DNA from 3 places in the Pseudonocardia sp. OZ21 genome. Region 3 is predicted to be linked to each of the others. Evidence: riboswitches for the same ligand, from Rfam matches in the RefSeq annotation. Region 3 holds a riboswitch; each other region holds the start of a gene.
What was found. Region 3 has a riboswitch for S-adenosylmethionine ahead of AC5L35_RS34915 (aminotransferase class V-fold PLP-dependent enzyme). Riboswitches for the same ligand answer to the same signal wherever they lie in the genome.
Positions count from the first base shown of each region.

Region 1: linked by a shared signal. The riboswitch ahead of AC5L35_RS31390 (DoxX family protein) and the one ahead of AC5L35_RS34915 (aminotransferase class V-fold PLP-dependent enzyme) in region 3 are both predicted to bind S-adenosylmethionine.
Region 2: linked by a shared signal. The riboswitch ahead of thrC (threonine synthase) and the one ahead of AC5L35_RS34915 (aminotransferase class V-fold PLP-dependent enzyme) in region 3 are both predicted to bind S-adenosylmethionine.

Region 1 covers NZ_JCADBN010000018.1:100,402-111,536, forward strand. The annotation lists gene AC5L35_RS31365 (alpha-glucuronidase) at 1-1,559, opposite strand, end outside; gene AC5L35_RS31370 (acetylxylan esterase) at 1,783-2,814, shown strand; gene AC5L35_RS31375 (PspC domain-containing protein) at 2,912-3,229, shown strand; gene AC5L35_RS31380 (NAD(P)-dependent oxidoreductase) at 3,240-4,124, opposite strand; gene AC5L35_RS31385 (M20 family metallo-hydrolase) at 4,206-5,504, shown strand; gene AC5L35_RS31390 (DoxX family protein) at 5,514-5,873, opposite strand; SAM riboswitch class I at 6,156-6,245, opposite strand; gene AC5L35_RS31395 (PPOX class F420-dependent oxidoreductase) at 6,318-6,749, shown strand; gene AC5L35_RS31400 (NAD-dependent epimerase/dehydratase family protein) at 6,679-7,668, opposite strand; gene AC5L35_RS31405 (MmoB/DmpM family protein) at 7,995-8,474, opposite strand; gene AC5L35_RS31410 (TetR/AcrR family transcriptional regulator) at 8,502-9,128, opposite strand; gene AC5L35_RS31415 (hypothetical protein) at 9,826-10,947, shown strand; gene AC5L35_RS31420 (SDR family NAD(P)-dependent oxidoreductase) at 10,992-11,135, opposite strand, start outside.
Region 2 covers NZ_JCADBN010000011.1:28,571-39,705, forward strand. The annotation lists gene AC5L35_RS23990 (hypothetical protein) at 1-242, opposite strand, end outside; gene lepA (translation elongation factor 4) at 322-2,169, opposite strand; gene AC5L35_RS24000 (GGDEF domain-containing protein) at 2,511-4,313, shown strand; gene AC5L35_RS24005 (alpha/beta fold hydrolase) at 4,354-5,106, opposite strand; gene rpsT (30S ribosomal protein S20) at 5,267-5,527, shown strand; gene holA (DNA polymerase III subunit delta) at 5,615-6,583, opposite strand; SAM riboswitch class I at 6,723-6,837, shown strand; gene thrC (threonine synthase) at 6,847-8,133, shown strand; gene AC5L35_RS24025 (ABC transporter ATP-binding protein) at 8,157-9,869, opposite strand; gene AC5L35_RS24030 (ABC transporter substrate-binding protein) at 9,866-11,135, opposite strand, start outside.
Region 3 covers NZ_JCADBN010000026.1:464-7,258, reverse strand. The annotation lists gene AC5L35_RS34935 (DUF4383 domain-containing protein) at 1-435, shown strand, start outside; gene AC5L35_RS34930 (ATP-binding protein) at 718-1,287, shown strand; gene AC5L35_RS34925 (DUF6343 family protein) at 1,327-1,611, shown strand; gene AC5L35_RS34920 (methionyl-tRNA formyltransferase) at 1,622-2,578, opposite strand; gene AC5L35_RS34915 (aminotransferase class V-fold PLP-dependent enzyme) at 2,691-4,049, opposite strand; SAM riboswitch class IV at 4,088-4,203, opposite strand; gene AC5L35_RS34910 (alpha/beta hydrolase family protein) at 4,474-5,847, opposite strand; gene AC5L35_RS34905 (MFS transporter) at 6,000-6,795, shown strand, end outside.

The DNA of each region.
Region 1 (11,135 bases), on a different contig from region 3:
TCGTAGGTGCTCCAGGACCCCATCTGGATCTCGACCAGGGTCTCGTGCAGGTCGGCCGCGTCCGGGAAGGTCAGCGCGACCCACTCGTCCAGGATCTCGCGCGGCGACAGTGCCGGGTCCCACGCGAGCCGGCCGAACCCGTAGAGGTTGGCCTGCGCGAGCTTGTGCCCGGTCCAGTTCGCGTCGTCGCCGATGTTGGACACGGCACAGACACCCGAGGACGCCCGCGCCGCGCCGCGGCGGGCCAGTGCCGAGGCGAGGGTGTCGCCCCCCTCACCGCTGACGTCGAAGGCGAGGAACTCCTGCCACTGCGGCAGCAGGCAGCACAGGTCGACCTGCTGGCCGGTGTACTCCTGGGTGATCTGGAACTCCACCACCGTGTTCGTCCGCGTCATGGCCAGGGCCAGCGGGGAGACGGGCTCGCGCACCTGGAAGTCCATCGGCCCGCACTTCACCTGCAGCACCACGTTGTCGGCGAAGCGGCCGTCGAGCGACGCGAAGTGGTCGTGGGCGGCGCGGGCCCGGTCGGTGCTGCGGTCGCGCCAGTCCTGCCGGTGGTCGTAGACGAAGCAGCGCCAGAACACCCTGCCGCCGAAGGGCGCCAGTGCACCCGCCAGGAGGTTGGCCCCGTCGACGTGGTCCCGGCCGTAGTCGAAGGGGCCCGGTCGGCCCTCGGAGTTGGCCTTCACCACGAACCCGCCGAAGTCGGGGATCTCGTGGTGGATGCGCTCGGCCACGCCCCCCCACCACGCCACCACCGATGCGTCGCACGGGTCGGCGGTCGGCAGGTCACCGAGAACGAGCGGGGCGGCGAAGTTGACGCTGAGGTAGGTGGAGATCCCGAAGCCCCGGAAGATGCGGGCGACGTCGGCCACGTCGGGAAGGCCGTCGGTCAGCAGGCGCACCGCTGCCGGATGCACGTTGACGTTGTTGATCGACACCGCGTTGATGCCGACGGAGGCCAGCAGGCGTGCGTAGTCGGCGATGCGGCGGCGGTCGTCCACCATCCGCCCGTCACGGAAGAAGATCGAGTCGCCTGCGTAGCCGCGTTCGACGCTGCCCAGGTGGTCCCTGGCGCTCGGGTTGTCCCACTGGTTGATCATCCGGAGGGGCAGAGCCGGTTCCTGCACCACGTCCAGCGTGGGCAGCACGTCGGCCGAGCCCGCCCTCCTCAGCAGGTGGAAGTACCCGTACAGCAGCCCGCGCTCTCCGGTGGCCACCACGGCGGCGGAGCGGCCGTCGCCGACGAGGGCGAAGCCCTCCTCGCCCAGCCCCGCTGCCGCGTCGACGGCACGACGCAAGGGACCGCTGAGGGGGGTGGTGGCGCCGGCCAGCAGATCGCGACGGGCGAGCACGAGCGCCGGTTCGCCCGTCGGGTCGCCACCGACCGTGCCGGCGGGCCCGACCGCCGTCTCCAACTCCTGGCGCAGGGTGTCCGCGACCGGTCCGGCCCCCAGCAGGCTCACATGCCGCCCGCGCAGCAACGCGGTGGTGGCAGGCCCGAGCCAGCACGGGTCGATCATGGGGGTGGGCGGCCTGGCGACGTGGCCAGCGCTCATGGCTCTCCTGTCCTGTCTGCACGGCTCCGGCGAGCCTCGCGGTGCTGATGATCCTCTGCAACTCTGCATCGTTTGCACAAACACCGCAGAAACACTGTCCGCCAGGCATAACGGTGGTCGCGGACATGGCGCCTGTGAGCTGCACGAAGTCACTGTCCGTAGTTTTCTGCAAGCGTGTGTGCTCTACTGGCTCCTGACCGCGACTCCGAGGACGAGGACGCGCATGGCACAGTTCGACCTCCCGGTGGCCCAGCTCGAGCACTACCTGCCCGACGTCAGGGAACCCGCCGACTTCGACGCGTGGTGGGCCTCGACCCTGGACCAGGCCCGGCACACTCCCGCCGTTCTCGCCGTCGATCGGGTCGACACCGGGCTCGTGCTCGTCGACACCTGGGACGTCACCTTCGCGGGGTTCGACGGCCAGCCGATCGAGGCGTGGTTCTCCCGTCCGGCGGCGGGCCACGGCGTGGACGGCGACCAGCCGCTCCCCGCCGTCGTCGAGTACGTCGGCTACGGACGGGGACGCGGACTCCCCCACGAGCGGCTGGCGTGGGTGGGAGCGGGCTACGCGCACCTGGTGATGGACAGCCGCGGCCAGGGCAGCCAGTACGGCTCGGGAGGCGACACCCCGGACCCGGTCGGTTCCGCGCCCGCCGCGCCGGGGTTTCTCTCCCGCGGGATCCTCGACCCCGCCGACTACTACTACCGCCGTCTCATCACCGACGCGGTCCGGGCCGTCGACGCGGTGCGCGAACTGCCCGGCGTCGACACCGACCGCGTGGCCGTGCTCGGCAACAGCCAGGGCGGAGGCCTCGCCATCGCCGTCGGCGGTCTCGTACCCGATCTGTCGGCGGTCCAGGCGAACGTGCCCTTCCTCTGCCACGCGGAGCGCGCCCTCGAGCTCACCGAACAGGGACCCTGGCGAGAGGTGATGGAGTACCTGTCGGTCCACCGCGATGCGGTCGACACCGCGTTGCAGACACTCTCCTATGTGGACGGGGTCAACTTCGCCCGGCGGGCGACGGCTCCGGCCCAGTTCTCCGTCGCGCTGAGGGACGCGGTGTGCCCGCCCTCCACCGTCTTCGCCGCCTACAACCATTACGGGAGCAGGGCACCGCGGCGTCCGGCCACGTCGATCGAGGTGTACCCCTTCAACGGGCACGAAGGGGGCGACGCCGTGCACGGCCGACGCCAGCTCGAGTGGATGCGGCAGGTCATGCCGTCGCCGTTGACGGCACTGGGTTCGCACGCCTGACCGTGATCACCCCGGCACGCCGGTCAGGGTCCGGCCGGGGTCGTTTCCAGGGCTCACCCGGAGGTGCCGCGGACCGGCTCCCGGCAGAGTCGTGGACATGGATACGACGACCGACACCACGTCCCGAGTGCCCTCCGATGCCGGCGTCGAGCCGCCCGTGTCGCCGTTCTCCGAGCAGGCCGTCCCGCCGCCGTCGGACACTGTGCCGCCCACGGCCAAGCCGAGCTTCCGCCTGCGCCGCAGCCGCACCGACCGCATGATCGGCGGGGTCTGCGGAGGGCTGGCCGAGAGCCTGAACATGGACGCCACCCTGCTGCGCATCGGGCTGGTCGCCCTCACGCTGCTCGGTGCGGGTTCGGGCGTGGTCATCTACGTCGCCGTGTGGATGCTCGCCCCCGAGACGGACGCCCCCTGACGTCCGGCTCTCACCGCAGCTCGAGTCCGGCCTCGTGCTCCAGCAGGGCCACGGCCAGCAGCTCGCCGTCGACAGGTCCGTAACGGGCGAGCGCGCGCTGATGGATCCGGGTGACGAGATCCGACAGCTCGACCGGCAACCCGTACTCCCGCGCCTGGGCCGTCACGTTCGCGAGCTCCTCGCAACACCGGTCCAGGCCGAAGGAGGCCATGTAGTCACCGGCGAACAGAGCATCGAGATCACGCCGGACGAAGTCGGTGGCCGCCGCGCTGTCGGCCACCGCGCTCCGCAGTACACCCAGGTCGATCCCGGCGCGCTTGCCGATCAGAAGAGCCTCCGCGGTGGCCACGGCCTGACCGAACCACAACAGGTTGACCAGCAGCTTCGTCGTGTACCCGGCGCCGTGGCCACCGACGTGGACGATGCGCTGCGGATCACCGACGGCCTCGAGCACCGAGCGGTGCCGTTCGAGGACCTCGATCTCTCCCCCCACGAACAGCTTCAGTGACCCGTCCTCGGCGGCGGGGACACCACCGCCGACCGGCGCCTCGAGGACATCGACGCCACGGGCGAGGGCCTGCACCCGGATCGGCCCGGCCGAAGCGGCCGCGCTGCTGGTCATGTCGATCCACGTGGCACCGGCGGGCAGCGCCCGGAGGGCGCCGCCCGCACCCGTCATCGCCTCCACCACCTCGGGAGGACCGGGCAACATCGTGATCAGGACGTCGGCTGCCGCAGCGGCCTCGGCCACCGTGCCGACCCACCGCGCCCCGCACGCCACGACCTTCGCCTCCAGCTCCGGCCGTAGGTCGTGGGCCACGACCACGTGGCCCGCTCGTACCAGGTTGGCGACCATCGGCAGACCCATCCGGCCCGTACCCAGAAATCCGATCACTCGTACAGGATCGGTCATGCCGGCACGTGTTGGATGGGGTTGCCGGAAAGAGGCCTTCTCCGTGCGGACCGAGGAGCGTTCATGACCACGACCGATGCTGCGGCCGGCTTCCCCCGCGTGCCCCCCCACCCGGGCGCCGATGCCCGGCTGCTCGCCGACTTCGTCGACCTCTCGGCCATCGGGGCCACCGCGGCAGGGGGCGTCGAGCGCCAGGCCGCCACCCCGGAGGACGGCCGCAGCCGTGCCTGGCTCGCGGCGTGGCTGACCGAGCGCGGGTTCACCGTCGTGCACGACCGGGTCGGCAACATGTTCGGCCTCTACGAGTTCGTACCCGGCGCGCCCTTCGTCCTCGCCGGTTCACACCTCGACAGCCAGCCGAGGGGCGGCCGCTTCGACGGCGCCTACGGCGTGCTGGCCGCGGCGCATGCCGCCGACCGCCTGCGCGTCCACTACCGCGACTCGGGTGAGACGCCGCGGTTCAACATCGGCGTCGTGAACTGGTTCAACGAGGAGGGCAGCCGCTTCAAGCCCTCGATGATGGGCAGTGCGGTGTTCACCGGAGCCATGCCCCTGGCGACCGCCCTCGACACCCCCGACGCCGCGGGCGTGACGGTCCGCGACGCGCTCGAGGCGATCGACGGCCTGGGCGAGACGGACGTCTTCGGCACCTCCCGGGAGGTGTGCTCCTACGCGGAGATCCACATCGAGCAGGGCCGCGAGCTCGACAAGACCGGCACCACGCTCGGGCTCGTCGACGCGACGTGGGCCGCGAACAAGTACGAGATCGCGGTCATCGGGTCCCAGGCCCACACCGGCGCCACCGCAATGGCCGACCGTCGGGACGCCCTGTACGGCGCGGCGCTCGCCGTGGTCGCGGTACGGGAGCTCGCCGACCGGTTCGGCGAGGAGCTGCACACCTCGTGCGGGCAGCTGACCGTGTTGCCCAACTCCCCCGTGGTCGTCGCCCGCGAGGTGCACATGCACCTCGACCTCCGCTCGCCGTCGGACGACCTGCTCGCGGAGGCGGACGCCCTGCTCCGCCGGCAGTTCGCCGAGATCGAGGTGAAGGCCGACGTCGAGATCGAGCGCCGGTTCGCCCACACCTGGAAGGGCCACCTCTACCAGCCGGAGGGGGTGGAACTGGCGCGCACGGTGGCCGAGGACCTCGGCGTCTCGTCCATGATCGTGCGCACCCGGGCGGGCCACGACTCCACCAACATGAAGGACGTCGTCCCCACCGTCATGCTGTTCATCCCGAGCGTCGAGGGCATCTCCCACGCCGAGGCGGAGTTCACCCGCGACGAGGACCTCTGTTCCGGCGTGGACGTCCTCACCGAGACCCTCGCCCGCATGCTCGACGGTGCCCTCACCCCACCCTGAGCGTGGGGGTCAGGAGGCGAAGCGGAGGACGGCGAGCACGAGGGACAGCACGCCCAGCACCAGCGCCGGGACGAACTGCTCCTTGCGGCGGACGTGGACGACCACGGCGCCCGCCATCACGAGCGCGAGCCCGACCGCCGCGATCGGTGTGAGGACCGGAGCGACGTCCAGGACCCAGGGCAGGATCAGGCCGATCGCCCCGACGATCTCGAGCGCACCGATGGCCTTGATCGCGCCGCCGGAGAAGTCCTCCGCGTAGCCCATGCCTGCGGACACCAGTGCCGGCTTCGGACGCACGACCTTCATCACGCCCGAGCCCAGGAAGGCGACGGCGAGCACGATCTGCAGGATCCAGGCGACGACGTTCATCAAGACTCCCGAGTGAACAGCCCGGCGACGCCGGGCTCGGCACCGGAGAACCTAGACGGGAACGCATGAACGTTGAAGTATTTTGGTGATATGTCATCATACCGTGATCTACCAGTGGCTCACCCGGCCTCCTCACGGGGCCGCGGAAGAACGAGCCCGTAGTCGCCGCGGTGGAACAGCAGCGCCGGGACGTACGGGATCGCTGCCATGACTGTCCTCTCACGACACCGGACGGCAGGGACCCCCGGAACGGGTGGCCGAAAGGCCGGGGTGGATCAGCGACATCGATCCTGGCGTCAGCACCCGGCACCGTGAGGTACGGGGTTGCTGCGGCTTCGACGAGCCAGGTCCCTCGGCCGCTCTGGATGGACGACCATGAGCTGATCACGTGCAACGCTGTGCGTGATCAGGAATAGCCGGCCTCCGGTGGTGGGTTTGCCGAGCATGACGACCGGACAATTCGACCCGCACACGCTGCTCGCCGATGCCCGCCTCGGGGTCCTCGCGACGATCAAGTCGGACGGCCGCCCCCAGCTCTCCCCCGTCACGCCGTTGTACGACCGGGACGCCGGTGTCCTCTACGTGTCGATGACCGACGGGCGCGCCAAGACGGCGAACCTGCGCCGGGACCCACGGGCCGCGCTCGAGGTCACCAGCTCGGACGGCTGGGCCTGGGCCACCGCCGAGGGCACGGCCACCCTCACCGGCCCGGGAACCGACCCGGACGGCGCCGAGGTCCAGGCGTTGGTGGACTACTACCGCAAGGCCGCGGGCGAGCACCCGAACTGGGACGAGTACCGGTCGGTCATGGTGTCCGACCGCAGGGTGCTGATGGCGCTGACCGTCGAGAAGGTGTACGGCGCCAAGCTCCGCTGACCCCCGCCTGGCTCTCCATCCAGACGATCGTGCGAACGAGGCCCTCCTCGATCGGCAGTCTCCTGACACCGGGGAACAGCCGCTGCACCCGGGCTGCGGACGACGCGCAGTGGCGGACCTCCCCGCTACGGGCCGCGCGGTGTTCGACGGCGAGCCGCCGGCCGAGCAGGTCGGACAGCACCGCGATGAGCTCGTTGATCGTGGTGGGGGTGCCGACCGCCAGGTTCACCGCTCCGTCCGAGGAGCGCTGCAGCGCACTGCGCGCGAGGACCTCCACGGCGGACTCGACGAAGGTGAGCTCCCGGCTCTGCTCGCCGTCACCGTGGACGATCAGTGGGTCCCCCCGCAGCGCGGCGGCGACGAGCGCCGGTACGACGGCCGGGAGCGCGCGGTCCGGGTACTGCCACGGGCCGTAGGTCGTGGAGAAGCGGAACGCCGTGCACCGCAGCCCGTACCAGGACCGGTAGGCGAACGCGTAGGACTCCGCCGCCAGCTTCCCGGCCGCGAACGGAGTAGCGGGGAGGCAGACCAGATCCTCCGACCTGGGCAGGGTGGGGTTGTGCCCGTACACGGAACTCGAGGACGCGAGAACCACCTGGGCGTCGACTTCCCTGGCGACGTCGAGTACGGCGAGGGTGCCCGTCACGTTGACGTCGTGGCAGCGCCGCACGGCACCATCGGCCTCGGGCACCGCGGCCGCGAGATGGACGATCGACGAGGCGCCGTCGCACGCCCTCCGCAGCGCCTCCTCCTGGAGGATCGACGCCACCCGGACGTCGACGGGCACGCCGTGCAGGTGGTCGAGCCGCCCGGAGCTGAGATCGTCGACCACGACGACCTCCACATCGGCCTGCCTGGTCAGTAGGCGGCAGAGGTTGGCTCCGACGAAGCCCGCCCCACCGGTCACCACGATCTTCATCGGCTGGCCTCCAGAAGCACGGTCCGCCCGGGCGTCACCACCCCGGCCCACCGATGGCCTCGGTCGGACACCCACCTTGCCGGTGACTTCGGCACGGCAACGTGGGAGAAGATGGGATGGATCGGAGTAGTGGATGCCGGTGTGTCGGCGCAGAAGCGCTCGATCACGGTGAACCACCCGAGGACCTGGGGCCCGGCGTCGTTCTATATACGAAACGTACCGTATCTCAACCCGTACGACCATCAGCCAGTCAGGTTTCGACCACCCGAGCGGCGGAAGGAATATTCACTTTCTGCGACCGCGCCCGCGCATCGTGACGCCAAAGCTCAAGAGCGGAGAGAAAAACGTTCGCGCCGCGCACTTCGGCGACTCTCCGAAATCAGCGTCATACGATCACCGCTGACGTCGAGCGTTCCTTGACAGGACACGATCATCGACTGCAGTTCCGCGGTCCCGAAGGGACGGCCGGCGTGCCACGCGAGGGTGGCCGCGTTCACCCGCAGCGTCCCATGAGCCCAGACCTGCACGCGTTCCCCGTGGTCGACGACCTGCAGTTCGACGTCGGCATTGTCGTCACGGACCGCACAGAGCACATGGTCGACCAGGCCGCCACCGGCGCGGAGGACGATCCCGACCAGGTCGGGCGCCGCGACGAGCCCCGGACGTGCGTCAGGTACCGGCACAGGAATCGCCCCACTTCCGGAGATCGCCGATCTACAATTCACCGGGGGCTGGGGTGCCGGGCGAATTTTCGGCCCGGAACCGTGACGATAGGCGGAAGAAACAGCACGTGCAACGTCGTCCACTCGGCAGGAAATAACGTTGCCGGGAGTTCAGACGGATCCGGTCTCCGAGACGCGCCGGGGCAGCTCGCCGTCGAGGAGAAGGCCGAGAAGCCGGTCCACGACGTGCTCGGTCGACCGACGGCACAGCACGCGGTAGAGAAGCGTGCCGGCGTAGATGTCCTGAAGGAGCCCGGCGTCGATGTCGGCGGGCAGGTCACCGCGCTCGGCCGCACCCTCGATCATCTTCTCGAAGGCCTCTCGGCCGGCCTGGAACAGGTCCACCGGACCGGCACCGCCCGGGGAGTCCTGCAGCAGATCGCCGGCCAGCGCGAGGAGGGTGGTGGCCAGCGGGGCCCGCAGGTCCAGGCGCATCGCCTCCATGGCGGCACGGGCGTCGGCCCGGATGTCACCCGTGGGCTGCGGCTGCTCCGCCGCGCCGGCGTCCACGGCCTCGAGCACGAGCGCACTCTTCGACGGCCACCACCGGTAGACGGTGGTCTTCCCGACGCCGGCCCTGGCCGCCACGCCTTCCACCGTCAGCCGGAAGTAGCCGACCTCCTCGAGGAGCTCGCGTGTGGCGGCGAGGATCGCGTGGTGCGACTCCTGGCTCCGTCGACGACCAGCACGCCCTTCCCGCTCGCTGCCGGTCGTGATCGTGCCCTCCTCGCGGCGCACCGGATCTGCTGTGGCGGACTATAACCGACCCTCCCTCGATCGAGGGTCGAGCCACGGGGTGTTGCCCACCGCCCGAGTGCAGGTCCGGGGCGACCGCGGCTCGGACGCAAGATCGGCGGACGGTTCGGAACGACTCTGCAGGCGATCATGCCGGGACGGGAGGGGTGATCGCGGCGTCCGTCACGGCGGGGCGGGCACGGTCGCCTAATCGATACGTTTCGTATCGTTCAGTGTCGCGCCGGGCGCCCGGACTTCTCCCTCGGTGAGCAAGAGGGGTGCCGGAAGGCTCCCTATCGGCCCTCTGCATCCTCCGGTCGGAGGTGCACGGACGGACCTAACCAGGGGTGACACAGGGTCATCCCCCATCCGGACCGCATCGTCTCCATCACTACGTGTAGTCATCGCGCACGGATCCCGCACTACGCCGTTTGGCGCGGTGCTGCCGCCGAATGGCGGACGAAACGGCCGATTTTGCCGCCGAACGGTGCCAAATCGGCGATGAGCGGTCACCTCAGCTATTCAGGTGAGACGCGAGGAACGAGCTGCCAACCCCTAGCCGGGGCGCGACGAACGCGGGTAGGAAGACGATCCCGCCCCGTGAACATCCACCCCTGCGAAAGGCCCTGACTCCGTGGAACTGCGTCCCCGGCCGTCCGGACATCGACATTCGTCGCCGAGCACGGTCTCGGTCGCCGAGTTGGTCGTCCGCTGTTTCGACCCGGCGCACCCGCCTCGGCCGATCGTGGACTACGGGCCCGGCACGATGATCTCGGTCGCAGCCCTGTTGCGACGGGAGGGCCGCGGGCCCCATGCGGCCGATCGTCCGCTCACCCCACGCGGGCACTCCCGCCCCGCGGTCGTGTCGTCCGGGCCTCCACGTCGCAGCGCCCGCAAGGCAGCGGCCGCCGCGGGTGCCCTGTTCGCCGCAGGCGCGGTCTTCAGCGGTGCGGTGGTGGACACCGTCCGGACCCCTCGCGGTGCGGTCGACTTCGCATCGGACCCGGGCCCGAGCACCGGCAGCGGCACCCTGGACCGGCCCCGGAGCCCCGAACCGTCCCGCGCGGGCCAGCACATCACCCTCACCGCGGTGGCGCAGCTCTTCACTCCGGCCGCGACGGCCGCGACCGAGTACGGGCCGCCGGCGTCCGGAACGCAGATCGGCCGGGACGCGTTCGGTGCACCGAACGACACGAGGGCCGACCCCTTCACAGCTCCGGGGCTCGACGACAAGGCGCCACCGCCCTCCGCTGCCGTACCGAGCATCCTGGACCTGGGCACGTCCCCGGGAGCGGAGCCGGCAGCCGGGTCGTCCATCGTGACCGTCGCCACGCCCGAGATTCGCGTGCCCGCCGTCGAGGTGCCGCAGCACGTTCTGAACCTTCCGGGCGGCGGCACCCTCCGGACGCCCGGGGTCGCCGTGTCCGAGGGACGGATGACCCCGCCTCGCCTCAGCGTCGCCCGCAACCGGGACGGCGGACTCGACGTCGCGGTCTCCGACGGCGCGGTCGCCCTCCCGAAGGTCGAGGTCTCCGACCTGGCGGGCGGCGCGGTGCAGCTCTCCCCCACCCGGGTCGGGCTCCCCGGCGTGCGTCTCTCGGGGAGTGGCGTCCTCGCGACCACGGACGGCGCGCCCGACATGCGGCTCAGCGATGTCCGGGCGGCCCTGGCGGACGTCGACCTGCCCGAGCTCGTAGCGACCACGGACGCGACGGCGCAGCGCCGCACGAGCGAGCGGGACGAGAACAAGAAGAAGAAGAGCGCGCGCGACGCCACCCAGTCGGTCAGATCCGCCGTGGGCCGACTGCTCGGCCGACACTGACGGCCACGGCTGTGCTCGGCGGGAGCCGCCGAGCGGGCGGTGCCTCAGCTGCTCGAGATCTCCGGCAGGTGTCCCGGCACCGTCTGCCGCATCTGCCCGCGGCGGTGGCCGGTGAGGCGCGCCAGCGTGCGCAGCGTGCGGCGGGGAGTTTCGAGCGTTCGGACCACAGCGTTGTAGACCAGCCCCGG
Region 2 (11,135 bases), on a different contig from region 3:
AGCGGCACCACCACCGCGTAGAACCCGGTGAGCTCCGCCGCGCGGTCGGCCACCGCCCCGGGCGCTGCGGCGATCAGCGTGACCGCGACGCCGATCCCGAGCATCGCCAGCAGCCCGACGAGAAGCAGCATGAACCGCCGCTTCACCCGGCCGGCGAAGAACCCGATCACCAGTACGACGACCAGGACGAGGCCCGCGACTCCCGGCGACTGCCCGCCGGGCGCCGCCGGAAGATCCGTCATGGGGTCATGGTAAAGCGCCCGGCGATCATCGCCGAGATCATTTGCGCAGGCATCCGCAGGATCGGGCCGGCGGGGTCTCCTACTTCTTCCCGGACTTGGCGTCGCCTGCGGAGTCGGTGGACAGCGCGGCGACGAAGGCCTCCTGCGGGACCTCGACCCGTCCGATGGTCTTCATCCGCTTCTTGCCCTCCTTCTGCTTCTCCAGCAGCTTGCGCTTGCGGGTGATGTCGCCGCCGTAGCACTTGGCGAGGACGTCCTTGCGGATCGCCCGGATGTTCTCCCGCGCGATGATCCGCGACCCGATCGCCGCCTGGATCGGCACCTCGAACTGCTGGCGCGGGATCAGCTCACGCAGCTTCGTGGTCATGGACGTGCCGTAGGAGTAGGCGTCGTCCTTGTGCCGGATCGCGGAGAACGCGTCGACCGCCTCGCCCTGCAGCATGATGTCGACCTTCACCAGCTCCGCCTCCTGCTCGCCGGCCTCCTCGTAGTCGAGGCTGGCGTAGCCGCGGGTGCGCGACTTCAGTGCGTCGAAGAAGTCGAAGATGATCTCGGCGAGCGGCATCGTGTAGCGCAGCTCGACCCGGCTCTCCGACAGGTAGTCCATCCCGCCGAGCTGGCCGCGCCTGCCCTGGCACAGCTCCATGATCGTGCCGATGAACTCCGACGGCGCCAGAACCGTCACCTTCACCACCGGCTCGAAGATCTGCGCGACCTTGCCGGTCGGCCAGTCGGACGGGTTGGTCACCGTCATCTCGGTGCCGTCGTCCTTGATCACGCGGTAGACCACGTTCGGCGCGGTGGAGATCAGGTCCAGCCCGGCCTCGCGCTCCAGCCGGTCGCGGGTGATCTCCAGGTGCAGCAGGCCGAGGAACCCGCAGCGGAACCCGAAGCCCAGCGCCGCCGATGTCTCCGGCTCGTAGGTGAGCGCCGCGTCGTTGAGCTGCAGCTTGTCGAGCGCCTCACGCAGGTCCGGGTACTCCGAGCCGTCCACCGGGTACAGCCCCGAGTAGACCATCGGACGCGGCTCGCGGTAGCCGGTGAGCGGCTCCGTGGCGCCGTGACGCTGGCTCGTGATCGTGTCGCCGACCTTCGACTGCCGCACGTCCTTCACGCCGGTGATGAGGTAGCCCACCTCACCGACGCCCAGCCCGACGCTCGGCTTGGGATCCGGGGAGACGATGCCCACCTCGAGCAGTTCGTGGGTGGTGCCCGTGGACATCATCTTGATCCGCTCGCGCGGGGTGATCTTCCCGTCGACCACGCGGATGTAGGTGACGACGCCGCGGTAGGTGTCGTAGACCGAGTCGAAGATCATCGCCCGCGCGGGGGCATCGGGGTCGCCGACCGGCGCCGGGGTCACCCGGACCACCTCGTCGAGCAGTTCCCGCACGCCGAGCCCCGTCTTGGCGCTCACCCGCAGCACGTCGCCGGGCTCGCAGCCCACGATGTGCGCGATCTCCGCCGCGTACCGGTCCGGGTCGGCGGCGGGCAGGTCGATCTTGTTGAGGACCGGGATGATCGTGAGGTCCTTCTCCAGCGCCAGGTACAGGTTGGCCAGCGTCTGGGCCTCGATGCCCTGTGCGGCGTCGACCAGCAGGACCGCGCCCTCACACGCCTCGAGCGCCCGGCTCACCTCGTAGGTGAAGTCGACGTGGCCGGGGGTGTCGATGAGGTGCAGGACGTGCTCGGTGGTCCCCACCTTCCACGGCAGCCGCACGTTCTGCGCCTTGATCGTGATACCGCGCTCGCGCTCGATGTCCATCCGGTCGAGGTACTGGGCGCGCATCGCCCGCTCCTCGACCACACCGGTGAGCTGCAGCATGCGGTCGGCCAAGGTGGACTTGCCGTGGTCGATGTGGGCGATGATGCAGAAGTTCCGGATCAGCTCCGGAGGGGTGAACGTCTGGTCGGCGAACGAGCTCACTCACGGATCCTTCAGGTATAGGTCCTTCTATCGTCCCATGCGGCGCCGCGGGCGCGGCGCCACCGGTCACCCGGCCCCCGCCCGCACTGTGGAGCCGTACTGCTGTGGGGACGCGCTGCACACAGCATTACGGCTCCGCAATGCGCCGGACGGGGCGGGTGATCACCGTCAGCGGGACGGACACTTCGCCGAAAACCGGCCTCCCCACCGGGGTGCATCTCATGTCACCATGACCAGATCGTGGAGACCCAGGGCCGAGACGGAGCTCCGCGGTCCGACCGTCGGGCCCCAGCCTCGGCGTCCGGTCCGAGCTGCCCGACGGCCTTCGCAGGGGGCGACCCGTGACACCGCGCTCCTCCTCGGCGCTCGCTGTCCCGAGCGAGTGCGTGCTCGTGGAGGGTGAGCCGAGCTGCTGCTGCGCACAGGACGCGTGCCGGCTGACCGACCAGCAGATCCTGGTCCGGGCCACCGACAAGTTCCGCTGGCAGCAGCGGGGCACCTCCGCGGGCGCGGTGGCCGCCCGGGTCGGCATGGACGAGCTGCTCGCCCACGCCCGCAGGCACCGCCCGTCCCCACTCGTGTCCGAGCTGCTCCGGATGTGCATCCTGGTGCGCATCCTCGACCCCATCCGCACCGCACCGGGCCACCCCGACGCGGAGACGGTCGAGACCGAGGTCGAGGCTCTGCTGCTGGAGTACACCGAGCTCGCCGAGCTCGATGACGATCCGCGCAGGCTCGGCGAGGCCGCCACCCTCCGCGCACACCGCACCGCCGTCTTCCACCAGGGGGAGAACGCGCTCACCGACACCGCCGTCGCCCACGCCATCCTCACCGAGCTCACCGCCCCGGAGCCCCACGAGGACCCCGCCGAATGGTCGCGACTGCTCTCGCGGAGTCTCAACGGGTTGGTCCTCGTGCTGCTCAAGCTCGGCTCGCACGAGCTGGCCGACGAGGTGTCACAGCGGGCGATCACCGTGTCCGAGGGCGGCGCGTCGGTGATGGATCGTCTCGTGCTCCAGCTCAACCGCGTACGGCTGCAGCTGTCGTGGGCGTTGCGCCTCGAGCGCGGCGGACGCGACGCGGCCGCCGCCACCCGCTTCGTCGGCGCCGCACAGACCGCGCACACCGCCGCCCGGCTCTGGGCCGCCGCGCACGGCCTGCCCGAAGGCGGAACCGAGGCCATCGAGGAGTGCTCGATCATCGGCGCGGCGTACTCCCTGAAGCAGCCGGCGCCGGAGCACCTGGAGATGCTCGTCGCGCTCGAGCCGATGACCAACTTCACCGAGGACCGCATCATGCTCGCCATCGCCACGGCACGCTGCCTGCTCGCCGCAGGCGGACCGGGCGACGCGGCGGCGGCACTCGCGCCGCTGCACCACGAGCTGCGCATGTCCACCCCGGACGCCGTGCTCGCTCTCGCCCTGCACCGGGAGTTCGCGAGGATGGACGAGCTCGCCAACGGTGCCCCGCGGCGCTCCGACGCGCTCGCGAGCTACGCCGAGGCGCTCGAGGCCGAGCTGTGGGCCCTGCGCGAGGCGCGCCTCACCGCGCTGCGCAGCCACTCCGAGCACCACCGGTTGGCCCGCGAGCACGGCGCGGTCGCGGCCCAGGCCCTGCAGGACCCACTCACCGGGCTGCCGAACCGGCGGGCGCTGGACATGCGGCTCGTCGAGGCCACCACCACACCGGCGCTCCAGCCGTGTGCCGTCGCCCTGATCGACCTCGACCGGTTCAAGGACGTCAACGATGCCCGCTCGCACGCCGCGGGCGACGCCGTACTGCGCGAGGTCGCCACGTGCCTGCGCACCATCCTGCGCTCCCAGGACCTCGTGGCCCGGTACGGCGGCGACGAGTTCGTCGTGGTCATGCCGGCCACGCCGCTCCCGGAGGCACGGGCGGCGCTGCAACGCGCCACCGACGCCGTGGCGGCACTGCCCGCCGATGTCGCCGCCGGCGTCACCATGTCGGTCGGGGTGGTCCGCGCCCCGCTCGACGGCGAGCCCGAGGTGGCGCTCGCCGCCGCGGACGCCGCCATGTACCGCGCCAAGCACTCCGGCGGCAACACCGTGGTCACCGGCGCCGTTCACGCCGGCCGTGTCATGTCCTCCGTGACGTCGAGCGCTGCCGCCGCCCCGCCCGAGTAGCTGCCGTCACCGGCGGCACGACGGTGTCACGGACCAGGGATCAGACGGAGTCCAGGAACCGGGCGAGCATCGCTGCCCCGCGGTCGGGATCCTGGGTCATCCACCAGTGCCCGAGCCCGTCGAGCGTCTCCTCGCGGGCACCCGCTCGCACCGCGGCGCGGTGGCGCTGCTCGATCGTTCCCACGAAGTGGTCCTCCGTCGCCACCACCGAGAGCCCGGGACGGGCCGCCGCGGCCTCCAGCCCCACCCCGAGCCGCGCCAGCACCGGCTGCGCCGCGGAGCGGTACAGCGCGAGGATGCACTCGCCCATCGTCACGTCGAAGGCGGGCGCGATGCGCTGGGCGACCGCGGGAGCCATGCCGCGCTCGGCCAGGTTCTCCACCACCTTGTCCACGGGGGTGTCGAGCCGCTCCTCGATCGCCGCCTCACCGACGCCGGGGGTCTGCCAGTCCTGCGCGAGGTCGTGCCACACGTAGTCCGGATCGAAGAGCCCCACGACGTCGGAGCACCAGCTGCGCAGCAGGTCGGGCCGGGTCATCGCGACGTTGAGCACGTGCCCGCCGCCCCAGTCGTGACCGACCAGGTCGACGGGGCGCCCGATGCCCTCCAGCTCGGCCACCAGCCAGTCGCGGTACTCGTCGACCGTCGCTGTCCACCCCGGGGGCACCGGGGCCCCGAACCCGGGCGGTGAGAGCCGCACCTGATCGTCGTAGCCGCGTGCGGTGAGCCGCTCGCTCAGCGGGTCCCACAAGGCCTCGGTCTCCGGGTTGCCGTGCACCAGAACCACCGTCATGCGATCACCCTAGGCGGACCGCGGGAACTGCTGGACCGGGCCGATTTCCGACGGTCCCCGCCGGGCTGTAACATGGACCGCTGAGCGCCCGGCGTGAACGCAGGATCCCCCGCCGCCGGTGCGGACCGGAACAAGGCGAAGAAGAACTCGAGGCATTCGCGTGGCCAACATCAAGTCCCAGATCAAGCGGGTCAAGACCAACGAGAAGCGCCGCCAGCGCAACAAGTCGGTCAAGTCCGCCGTTCGCACCGCCGTGCGGCGTTTCCGCGAGGCTGCGGAGGCCGGCGACACCGAGAAGGCCACCGAGCTGCAGCGCGCCGCAGCCCGTGCGCTCGACAAGGCGGCCAGCAAGGGCGTCATCCACAAGAACCAGGCTGCCAACCGCAAGTCGTCGCTGTCCAAGCGCGTCGACGCGCTCTGACGAGGCCACACCTCCAGCCCACACGGCGCTGCCCTCTCGGGGGCAGCGCCGTTGTGTTGTGTCACGGCGCCCGCCCTCCGGCACCGCTCAGCGTGACTCGCGTGCCGCGCAGATCCGCAGTACCGCGCGTTCCAGCGCGTACCCCGCGTCGGCTGCCGCTCCCTTGACGTCGGCGTTCACCTCGGCCGCTGCGTCGAACGCGATCGCGAGCGACTCGGGCTGCCACGCCCGTACCTGGGCCTGCGCCTTGCGCACCTTCCACGGCGGCATCCCCAGGGTGCCCGCGAGCCGGTTGGGATCGCCCCGGCCGGCCGCACCCACCCTGGCCAGGGTGCGCACCCCGTCGGCCAGCGCGTCGGCCACCAGCACGGGCGCCACCCCGAGCACGAGCGCCCACCGCAACGCCTCCAGCGCCCCGGCCCGGTCGCCCGCCATCACCTTGTCGGCCACCGCGAAACCGGACGCCTCCGCGCGGCCCCGGTGGTAGCGGCGCACCGCCTGCTCGTCGACGGTGCCCCCGGTGTCGGCCACGAGCTGGCCCGCCGCGGCAGCGAGCTCCCGTAGGTCGGACCCGACCGCTTCGATCAGGACGCCCACCGCGGCGGGAGCGATGCGCCCACCGGCCCGTCGCACCTCGGAGCGTACGAAGTCGGCCCGCTCCTCGAAGCGGGTGATCCGGTTGCACGTGGTGACGACGGCGCCGCCCTTGCGCAGCGCGTCGGCCAGCCCCTTGTTGCGGGCGCCCCCCGCGTGCAGCACGACCAGGACGATGCCCTCGGCCGGGTCGGCCGACTGTTCGACGATCGCCGTGGCGAGCTCCTTGCCCACCTCGTGGGCGGCCTGCAGGACGATGACCCGGCCCTCGGCGAACAGCGACGGGCTCAGGTTGTCGGCGAGGTCGACCGGGGTGAGGTCGGCGGCCCGGTAGCGCCGCAGCTCGGCGCCGGGCTCACCGGCCCGCACCTCCGCGACGACCTGCTCGACCGCCCGCTCCACCAGCAGCTCCTCCTCGCCGAGGATGAGGCGCAGCGGCGCGGGCGGAGGGGGCGCGGACATGACGTCCATGCTCGCGCACGCCACCGACATTGCGTGACCCGGCTCCCAGAATCCGGACAGGACTTGGGGGGCAGTGGATCGTGACGTAACGTGGCTGACATCTGACGGCTGCTCGACCAGCCGCGGAACAACTTCACATGGCTCATCCAGAGGGGCAGAGGGAACGGCCCGGCGAAGCCCCGGCAACCGGCGATGCGCATCCGCGCTCGATCACGGTGCCAATTCCGACCCGCATGGTGCGGGGAAGATGAGGAGATCTTTCGATGACTCTGACTGCCTCCACGCGTCCCGACGGCGACGGATCCACCGCCGCCTACGACCTCGGGCCCGCACGCGCCCTCTCCTGTCGTGAGTGTGGCCACCAGATCCCGCTCGCGGCCGAGTTCGCCTGCCCGCAGTGCTTCGGCCCGCTCGAGGTCGACTACGACTTCGGCACCGTCACCCGCGAGTCCATCGAGGCCGGCCCGAAGTCGATCTGGCGCTACCGGCAGCTGCTGCCCGTGCCGTCCACCGTGCAGGAGCACCCCAACACCGAGCCCGGTCTCACCCGCCTGATCAAGGCCGACCGGCTGGGCGCCGCTCTGGGGCTGCGCAACCTCTGGGTGAAGGACGACACCGGCAACCCGACCCACTCGTTCAAGGACCGCGTGGTGGCCGTGGCGCTCGCCGCCGCCCGCGAGCTCGGGTTCTCGGTGCTCGCCTGCCCGTCCACGGGCAACCTCGCCAACGCCGTGGCCGCCGCCGCGGCCCGCGCCGGGTGGGACTCGGTCGTGCTCATCCCGTCGTCGCTCGAGCAGGCGAAGGTGCTCACCACCGCCGTGTACGACGGCACCCTGCTCGCCGTCGACGGCAACTACGACGACGTCAACCGGTTGGCCACCGAGCTCGCCGCCGAGCACGAGGACTGGGCGTTCGTCAACGTCAACGTGCGGCCGTACTACGCCGAGGGCTCCAAGACGCTGGGCTACGAGGTGGCCGAGCAGCTCGGCTGGCGGCTGCCGGAGCAGATCGTGGTGCCCGTGGCGTCGGGGTCGCAGCTCACCAAGGTCGACAAGGGTTTCACCGAGCTCGGCAAGCTGGGCCTGGTGGAGCCCACGCCCTACCGCGTGTTCGGGGCGCAGGCCACCGGCTGCTCCCCCGTGGCCAAGGCCTTCGAGGACGGGCACGACGTCGTGCAGCCGGTGCGCCCGGACACGATCGCCCGCTCGCTCGCGATCGGTAACCCGGCCGACGGCCCCTACGTCCTCGACGCGGTGCGCCGCACCGGCGGGGCCGTGGCGCACGTCAGCGACGCCGAGGTGGTCGACGGGATCCGGCTGCTCGCCCGCACCGAGGGCGTCTTCGCCGAGACCGCGGGCGGCGTCACGGTGGCCACCGCGAAGAAGCTCGTCGAGTCGGGCAAGCTCGACCCGGACGCCGAGACCGTGCTGCTGATCACCGGCGACGGGCTCAAGACCCTCGACGCGGTCGCCGGCCAGATCGGCCCCTCGGCCACGGTGCCCTCCACCAGCAAGGCCGTGCGCGAGGCGCTGGCGGCGCGCGGACTCTGAGGCCGGGGCGGCCCCCAGCTCCGTCACGAGGCGCTGGGGGCCGCTTCCTCCGGCTGCGCGTCCCGGATCGTGTGCCAGACCTTGCGCCTGCGCTGCTGTTCGGTGGGGTCGGCCACGGGGGCCGACGCGAGGAGCCGCTGGGTGTAGCGGTGGCGTGGCGCCTGCAGCACCTGGACGGCGCTCCCCTGCTCGACGATCCGCCCGCGGTGCATGACGCCGACCCGGGCCGCGAGTGCGCCGATCACGGCGAGGTCGTGCGAGATGAACAGACACGCGAACTTCAGCTGTTCCTGCAGGTCCCGGAACAGGTCGAGGATCCGGGCCTGCACGGAGACGTCGAGGGAGCTGGTGGGCTCGTCGGCGATCAGGAGGTCGGGGTTCAACGCGATCGACCTGGCGATGCCGACCCGTTGACGTTGGCCACCGGAGAGCTCGTGCGGGAACCGGTCGCGTGTCGAGGTCGGAAGCTGCGCGGCGTCGAGCAGGTCATCCACCCGGCGGCTCAGCTCGCTGCCGTGCAGGCAGGTGTGCAGGCGTAGCGGCTCGGCGACGCTGTCGCCGATGGTGGCTCGCGGGTTCAACGACGACGCGGGATCCTGGAAGACCATGCCGATCCGGCCGCGGGCACGCCGCAGGGCCTTGCCACGCAGCGCGGCGAGGTCGTCGCCGGAGAGCCGGATCGTGCCCCCCTCGGGACGCACCAGGCCGGTGATGGCCGAGGCGATCGTGCTCTTGCCCGAACCGGACTCGCCGACGAGTCCGAACACCTCTCCGGCGCCGACGTGCAGGCTCACCCCCTCCACGGCCGGCACGTCGAACCGCCCACGGTAGGTCACCCGCAGGTCGTCCACGGTCAGGATGCCGGTGCCTTCCTCCGGAGCGGCGGTCCGATCCGGCACCGGCGCGGGCTCGTCGACGACGACCGGCGCGGGGACCAGCGGTGCGGTGGGCAGGGACACCACGGCGTCGAGCAGGTGGCGGGTGTACTCCTCACGGGGCGCCGCGAACAACTGCGCGACGCTCGCCTCCTCCACCACCCGGCCCGCCCGCATCACGACGACCCGGTCGGCGAGGTCGGCGACCACGCCCATGTCGTGGGTGATGAGCAGGATCCCGATGCCGAGCCGGTCACGCAGGCCGCGCAGGAGGTCGAGGATCTCGGCCTGCACGGTCACGTCGAGCGCGGTGGTGGGCTCGTCGGCGATGAGCAGGGCGGGCTCGTTGGCGATCGCGATGGCGATCACCACCCGTTGCAGCTGACCGCCCGACAGCTCATGGGGATAGGAACGGGCCTTCCGCTCCGGGTCGGGCAGCCCGACCAGCGCCAGTAGCTCGAGCATGCGCTGACGGGCCGCCGCCCGCGTCAGCGAACGATGGGTCGTGATCGCCTCGAGCACCTGGGCGCCGATGCTCAGCACCGGGTTCAACGCGCTCATCGGCTCCTGGAAGACGAAGCCGACCTCGTTGCCACGGACGGTCCGCAACTGCTCCGCGTCGAGGGCGATCAGCTCACGTCCGCGCAGCAGCGCCGAGCCGGACACCGTGGCGGTGTCCGGCAGCAGCCCGAGCAGGGACATCGCGGTGACCGTCTTCCCCGAGCCCGACTCACCGACGACGGCCACCACCTCGCCGGTTCCCACCGAGTAGCTGACCTCCGTCACGGCGGGGGTCGACCGGCCTGCGGAGCCGAAGGACACCGAGATCTCCCGCACCTCCAGCAAGGGAAGCGCGGTCACGGCGTGATGCCCGCCTTGAGGTAGTTGGGATAGGCCGGGAAGTCGGCCACGAAGAAGTTGCCCACCTTGGAGCCGCGCAGGAACGAGTTGCGCGTGTAGATCAGTGGCACGACGGGGCTGTCCTGCATGATCCGGCGGTCCACCGCGGCCCACTTGCGTCCGGCCTCGACCGGGTCCACCGTGGCCTGCGCATCGGCGATCATGGCGTCCACCTCGGCGTTGGAGTACCGGGAGATGTTGTAGCCGCCGTTGCCGATCTCGCCGGACGCGAAGAGCGGCTGGATGTTGCCGTTCGGGCTCGGGAAGTCGGGCTGCCAGCTGAAGTAGGCCAGGTCGTAGTTCGCCTCCGCGCCCGTGACCTCCGCGTTGAACGCGTCGGAGTCCAGCGGCCGGATCGACACCTGGATGCCTGCCCTGGCGAGTGCGGCGCCGAGCGCCTGTGCCCGGTCCGCCCCGCCGTTGGAGGTGCTCACCAGCAGGCTCAGAGCGGGCAGGCCATCGGGATGGCCGGCGGCCGCGAGCATCTGCTTGGCCTTCTCCGGATCGCCGGCCGGCTGCGTCGGGTAGAGGTCGTAGGTCTCCCGGCCCGCGATGCCGGGCGTGATCAAGGTGGTGGCAACCTCACCGGCGAGGGCGGCCGAGCCGGCGGACGCCACCTGGAAGGCGCTGCGGTCCACCGCGTACTGGAACGCCGTGCGCACCGCGGGATCGGCCAGCGGGCCCTTCTGGGTGTTCAGCACCAGCATGGCCAGCGCGCCGGCGTTCGAGGTGACCACCCGCTGCTTGACGGCCGGGTTGCTCTCCAGCTGGGCCAGGGTGGCGGCCGCGACGAACGACGCTCCGAAGGCGAAGCGGTCGTCGCCGCTGTCGGCGGCGAGCCGCTGGGAGATCACCGTCCGGTCCTGGGAGAACTGGAAGACGACCTGGTCGGGCAGCCCCGCGCGGACCTGGTCGGTCGCCTTGTCCCAGTTCGGGTTGCGCACCAGGGTGGCTCCCACGCCCTGCTGGTAGGACTGCACCTCGTACGGGCCGGAGCCGACGGGATGCTCGCCGTAGTTGGCCTCGGCGCCGGTGGTGCGCGGCACCGGGGCGAAGGCCGGGGTGCTGGCGATCCACGTCCAGTCGCCGTAGGGGCGGGCCAGCCGGAAGACGATCGTCTTCTCGTCGGGGGTCTCGATCGAGCTGAGCCCCTGCCCCTCGAACGGGCCGCGGTAGTCGGCCCCCCCGACGAGCAGCGCCTTGTGGTAGGTCAGGCCCTGCGAGAAC
Region 3 (6,795 bases):
ACCCCGCGAACACGTCATCCGGTCCAGCTCGCCGCCATGGTCATCAGCGTGGTCTTCCTGCTGGTCGGAGTGCTCGGCTTCATCCCCGGCGTGACCACGAACTACGACCAGCTCGGCTTCGCCGGGCACGAGTCCACCGCCCTGCTGCTCGGTCTGTTCATGGTCTCGGTGCTGCACAACCTCGTGCACCTGGCGTTCGGAGTCGTCGGTCTGGGGATGGCCCGCACGACCACCGGCGCCCGGAACTACCTGGTCGGCGGCGGCGTCGTCTATGCCGTCCTGTGGCTCTACGGCCTGCTGATCGACCACGGCGGCAGCGCGAACTTCGTGCCCGTCAACAACGCGGACAACTGGCTGCACCTCGTGCTCGCCATCGCCATGATCGGCCTGGGCGTCCTGCTCGGGCGCGATCTCAGGGCCACCGCCACCCGGTGACGCCGGGCGCGCCGATCTTCCCTGGACCGGCGTGACACGCCACGATCGTGCACAGCACTGATCGGGTACACCGGGACGGGGGGGACGAAACCGGTTCGCCCTGGTGAGGCGGGGGGTCCTCGGATCGGAGGGCGCGCCGAGGCCGGCACAGCGTGCGGGTGCGTCGTCGGCGTGCCCCGCGACGACGATACGGTCGACCGGTTACCCGCCACCGGACGTCGGGTCGTGAGTCCTGACCTGGAGGCGGAACGAGGTCGGGGCCGAGCGTGGAGAGCGAGGATCATGGATCAGGACCCCCCCGGGCACGTCGAGTTCGTGCACCGGAGCTGGCCTGCCGACCCGGAACAGCTGGTCCTGATCCGACGGGAGCTGGGCAGCTGGCTCGCCCCGCTCGCGTTGACCGAGGACGAGGTCGCCGACGTCGTGCTCGCGGTGGACGAGGCGGCCGCCAACGCGGTGCGGCACGCCTACGGCCCCGACGAGTCCGGCGCGGTCGAGCTGACCCTGTGGACCGAGCCGGGCACGCTCAGCATCGAGGTGGTCGACCACGGGAGCTGGCGCCCGCCCGTCGAGCAGTCGGCGCAGGGTGGCCACGGCATCCCGCTGATGAACCGGATGTCGGAGTCCGTGCTCATCCACTTCGACGGCCGGGGGAGCCGGGTGCTGCTCCGCCACCGCATCCCGCACGCCGAGCCGGCGGCGTCCCAGCCTCCCGAGCTGTCGGTCGCCCCGCCTGCCGGGCCGCCGGTGTCGCAGCCTGCCGAGCCTTCCGAGCTGTCGGTCGCCGAAGCCGAGGGGTCGGGGACCACCGGATCGGCGAGGCATCGGCTCCCGGACGAATCGGCCCCGTGAATCCGTGCACGGCTGCCCGGGCGGGGGTACCCCTGGCTCATGGCCCCCGATGAGCCCCGTCGCCAGCGTTCCGACTACGAACGTGGCCTGCCCGGGTACCACGACCCCACCTCCGGGGTGGGCGGTGCGGCACCTGCCCGGAGCGCGCTGACGCTGCGCGCCGTGCTTGCGGTGTTCGGGCTCGTCTTCGCCGGCGGAGCGGCGTGGCTGGGGTTCGCCGCCGGGCTTCCGGTGCTGGGGTGGGTGATGGTCGTGGTGGCCGTCATCGCTCTCGGCGACCTCGCGGTGGTGCTGTACCGGAAGCGTCGGGGGGAGCCCGGCTAGTGCCGCCGCACTAGGGGGTGGGGTGGGAGGTGAGGTAGCCGCCCATCCGCGTGAAGTACTCCGTGGCCGCGACGTCCTGGCCGTCGTCGGTGCGGACCCGGTGGACCACCAGGCCCGGGTTGCGCCCGTGCCGCGCGTCGGCGCCCGTCACCACCACGACCCCGCCGGCACCGTCGCGGACGAAGATGCGTCCGGGTGTCCCGCCGTACGGAGTGTCGGTGACGCCCGCGGCGAGCACCCGCAGCCGGGTGCTCCCGTGGAAGCAGTACGCGTTGGGGTAGGGGTCCACCTGCGCGCGCACCAGGTTGGCGATGTCCCTCGCGGGCCAGCTCCAGTCGATCCGGTTGTCCTCGTCGCTGCGGCGGTGGAAGTAGCTCGCTCGGCTGCGGTCCTGCGGCTGCCAGTCGGTGCGCCCGGTGGCCAGTTGCTCCAGCGCGTCCACGGTGATCGGCCCGAACATGGCCAGGGTGCGCTCGAACAGGTCCACCACGGTGTCGTCGGCGCCGACCGGGGTGGCCCACTGCGCGACGATGTCCCCGGCGTCGAACTCGCCGTTCATCATGTGCGCGGTGACCCCGACCTCCGGCTCACCGTTGATCAGCGCCCAGTTCAGCGGCGCGAAGCCCGCGTAGGCGGGCAGCAACGCGTCGTGCACGTTGAGCGTGCCGAGCCGGGGGAGCGAGAAGACGGTGGGCGACAGCCACGTGCGCCAGTTGGCCACCACCATCGCGTCGGCGCGCGCGGCCCGCACCCGCTCGACGACCTCCTCGTCGTCGGCGCGGTTGCGCACCAGCACCGGGATGCCGTGCTTGGCGGCGAGCTCGGCCACCGAGTCGTTGAAGATCGTCTCGTACGGGTTGTCGCTCTCCGGGTGCGTGACGACCAGTGGGACGTCGTGCCCGGCCGCAAGCACCGCGTCCAACGTCCGGTGGCCCCACGTCATGTAGCCGAACACGACGACGCGCATCCAGCGCTCCCTCCCCCTGGGACAGATGATCGAGGAGGAGGATAACGGTAAGTTAGGTATGCCTGTCCAACTTCACCGTGGCGGCCGGGTTCGAGGACGTCAGATCTCGCGCTCAGTCGGAACTGCAGGCGGAGGCACCGGTCCCGAGCACCAGGGCGCCGATGACACCGAGCGGATCGTGGTCGCGCGGGTCCGGCGTGGGCACCCACCGCCCGTCGACCACTCCGTACGTCCAGCGGGCGCCACACGTCGTGAGCTGCCGCAGCGCCGCCACCAGCCGGTCCACGTGCTCCTCCGTGGTGCTGATCCCGATGCTCGCACGCAGCGCCTCACCGCTCTCCCCGCAGAGCTTGAGCAGCAGGGGGTGGGCGCAGAAGCGCCCGTCGCGGACGCCGATCCCGTGCTCGGCGGACAGGTAGGCAGCGACCAGACCGGCGGGCCGGTCCGGGAGGGTGAAGCTGTGGACGGCGACCCGGTCGGTGCTGTCGGGCCAGATCCGCAGCGTCCGAAGGCCGGGCACCGTGGCCAGCCCGGCCGCGAGCCGTTCCGACAGCGCCTTCTCGTGCGCGTGGGCGGCCCCGTCGAGCAGCGGTGCGAGCGTGCGGCAGGCCTGCGCGAGCGCCGCTGCACCGACCACGTTGGGGGTGCCGCCCTCGTGGCGGTGGGGCGCGGCCGCCCAGACCGTGCGGTCGATCCGCACCTCCCGCACCGCGCCGCCGCCCGCGAGGTACGGCGTGCCCTCGTCGAGCCAGTCACGCCTGCCGACGATCGCGCCCGCGCCGTAGGGCGCGTAGAGCTTGTGGCCCGACAGCGCCACGTAGTCGATGCCGGTGGCCGCGAGGTCGATCCGCCGGTGCGGTGCGAGCTGGGCCGCGTCCACCACGATCCGGGCGCCCGCCCGGTGCGCGATGTCGACGAGGCGCGCCAGCGGCAGCGTCTCACCGGTCACGTTGGACGCCCCGGTGACCGCCAGCAGCGCCACCGGCGCCGACGCCAGCGCGGCCTCCAGGTCGGCGAGGGTCTGCTCCACGGTCTCGGCCACCCGCAGCACGCGGTGGGAGCCCGACTTCCACGGCAGCTGGTTCGCGTGGTGCTCCACGTCCAGACAGAGGACCGCGCCCGGGACGCAACCGGCGAGCAGGTTCAGCGCGTCGGTGGTGTTGCGCGTGAACACCACCACGTCGTCGCCGCGCGCCCCGACGAACTCGCCGACCGTGACGCGCGCCGACTCCAGCAGCGCGGTGCTCACCTGGGACGCGTAACCGGCACCGCGGTGCACCGACGCGTAGTACGGCAACAGCTCGGCGACGTGGGCGGCCACGGACTGCAGCGCCGGTGCGCTGGCGGCGAGGTCGAGGTTCGCGTAGGTGATGTTCCCGCCGGTGACCAGCGGCACCTGGAGGTCGGCTCCCACCACGTCGGGCAGGGCGGCGGCGCGGGCGGCATCGGAACGGGCGAGCACGAGCGTCATGGCGGTCTCCTGGGGAAGGGGACCCGGCATCGCAGGCGGGTCCGCGCTTGCCACCGGACACCCCGCCCGGCAGCCTGGTCGTCACCCGGAGCACCCCGCCGCGGAGGAGGGTTGCCGGCCAGCGAGCCGGGGCTTGACGCTGGCACTCATGACCTGGCGTGGACGTTACGACGGCCGCCGACCGATCGTCAAGCCGCCCTCCCGGCCGCCTGCCGGGACCGCTGCCCGCCACGGGAGGTCGGTGCGGGCAGCGGCGGGGCTCGGCGGTGGGACGAGCCGCCACCGCTCGCCCGCGGCCTGAGCGCGCCGCCGCTCGGCCTCGACGACCTGACGGATCCCGATCTCCGCAGTGCCGCGGGCGGGGTCGTGCCGGCAGCGCTTCACCCACCCGCCATCACGGCTCCGACGTGCGGAGACTCCGATCTCAGAAGCGCTCCCGCATCCATCCGGAGACGAGCTCGAGCACCTCCGGCGACACGGTCGTCTCGATCGTCGAGTACTCGGTGATCGCGCCTGTGGCGGCCGGCTGCATGAGGTGGTTCAGCGCCGGGAACGTCCGGATCGTCGTGTCGGGATCGCCGGCGAGCAGCGTCCGCAGCGCCGGCTCGCTCTGCGTCGGCGGCACCTGGAGATCCTTGCCACCGTAGAACGCCAGCACCGGCACCCGCAGCGCCCGCAGCGCGGGGGCGGGGTCGTAGGTGAGGACGGCGCGGTAGGCCGGGGTGGCGGGCAGTTGCGCCTCGGTCTCCTCCGGCGTCGGGCGCTGGTCCTCCGGCAGAGCCGCGGTCTGCGCGCTGACCCGGTCCCTGGCGAGCTGCCGGGCCCTGTCGTAGTCCCCGGCCCGCAGCATCCCGCTGAGCTTGCGCACGTAGTCGATCTGGGCCTGGACCTGCTCCGGCGGGGCGCCCGCCTGCTGGAAGAGCAAGCGGTTCTGCAGGACGAGCACCTCCTCGCCCGAGACGGCGGGGGCCGCCATCAGCATGACGAACGCCACACCGGCGCCCGGCTGCTGTGCCACCAGCGGGGCGAGGTAGCCGCCTTCGCTGTGCCCGAACAGCCCGATCCGCGTGGGATCGATCTCGGGGCGGCTGCGCAGGAACGCGAGCCCGGCGAGCGCATCGCCGGTCAGGTCCTCGTAGCTCGCCTGCTGCAGATCGCCGGTCGAGCCCCCCACGCCCCGGTCGTCCACCCGCAGCACGGCGTACCCGGCGCGCGTGAGCGTGTCGGCGAGCAGCAGGAACGGCCGGTGTCCGGCGATGGTCTCGTCGCGGTCCTGCGCGCCGCTCCCGGTGATCATCAGGACGGTGGCGAAGGGTCCACCGGCGGACGGCAGGGTGAGCGTCCCGGCCATGGTCAGGTCGCCGCTCGGGTACGTCACCTCCTCGCTGCGGTACGGGAAGGGCGGCTTCGGCTCCTGCGGTCGGCCCGGAGTGGGCAGGGCGCCGCGGGACAGCGTGAACGGGACGGTCTGGCCGCCCTGGCTGTAGCTCCCGCTGATCGTCCCGGCGGCGCTCAGCGTGCCGTCGAACGTGGCCCCGCCCGGGACGTCGGGCAGCCGGAACGTGACCGCCTGGCCGTCGAGCCGCACGTCGTGCAGTGCGAGGGCGCGCAGTCCCTGGGCCGGGAGGTCGAAGGTGCCGCCGTCGCCCGCCAGGCTCACCCCGAACTGCAGCGGCGCCCCGGGGGTCTGGATGCTGCCGTGCCAGTCACCGCTGATGTCCGGCGGTGTCTCCGCCGCGGGCGCGGAACATGCGGCGAGGAACAGCACCGCGATGAGCCCGAAGATCGTCCGTCGCATCCGCACACCGTAGTGACGGCCCGGACCACCGGATTCATCGGCGCAGGAGGCACCGATCGGACGGCCGGGAGCGACGCCCCGAAACCCCCGGAGTGACCGTTCTCACCGCGTTTCGTGCAGCGCGAGCGAGCGCGACGGACCATGGTCTATCGGTGAGCACGGAGACGCGCCCCGGCGTGGGGGAGCGGGGTCGGCTGCGGTTGCTGCAGCTGGCTGCCTTGACCAGCACGGTCGACCGCTTCGCCATCGCCCCCCTCCTCGTGGTGATCGGTCTCGACATGAAGGCGCCCCTGTCGGCCGTCGCCGGCGTCGCGAGCGCGTACTTCCTGGCCTACGGCCTCATGCAGCCCGTGTGGGGCATGATCAGCGACCGCATCGGGCGGGTCCGGGTGATGCGCCTGTCGCTGCTCGGCGCGGCACTCGCGGGCGTCGGCTCGGTGCTCGCCCCCAACCTCCTGGTCCTGGGCCTGACGCGCACCGTCGCAGGCGGCTGCTTCGCCGCGCTCATCCCGTCCACGCTCGTGTACGTCGGTGACATGTGGCCGGCCGCCGTGCGCCAGCGCCCGCTGTCGGACGTCCTGGCCGCGTCCTCGCTGGGCATCGCGGTCGCCACGGCAGGCGCCGGGTTGCTCGCCGACCTGATCCACTGGCGTGCCGTGCCGGCCGTGACGGGCGTGGCCGCCGCCCTGCTCTGGATCGCGCTGGCCCGGCTCCCGGAGCCGGACCGCCAACCCTCCACCGGCAACCCGCTGCAGTCGGTGGCGAGGGTGCTGCGCAACAGGTGGGCGCTGGTGGTCTTCGTCCTGGTGTTCGTCGAGGGCATCGCGGTGCTCGGCGTCCTCACCTACCTGGCGCCGGCCGTGCAGTCACTCGGGTCGTCGGCCGCGCTCGCGGGACTGGTGGCGGCATCGTTCGGGGTCGGGGCCCTCGCGTGGTCGCGCCTGGTGC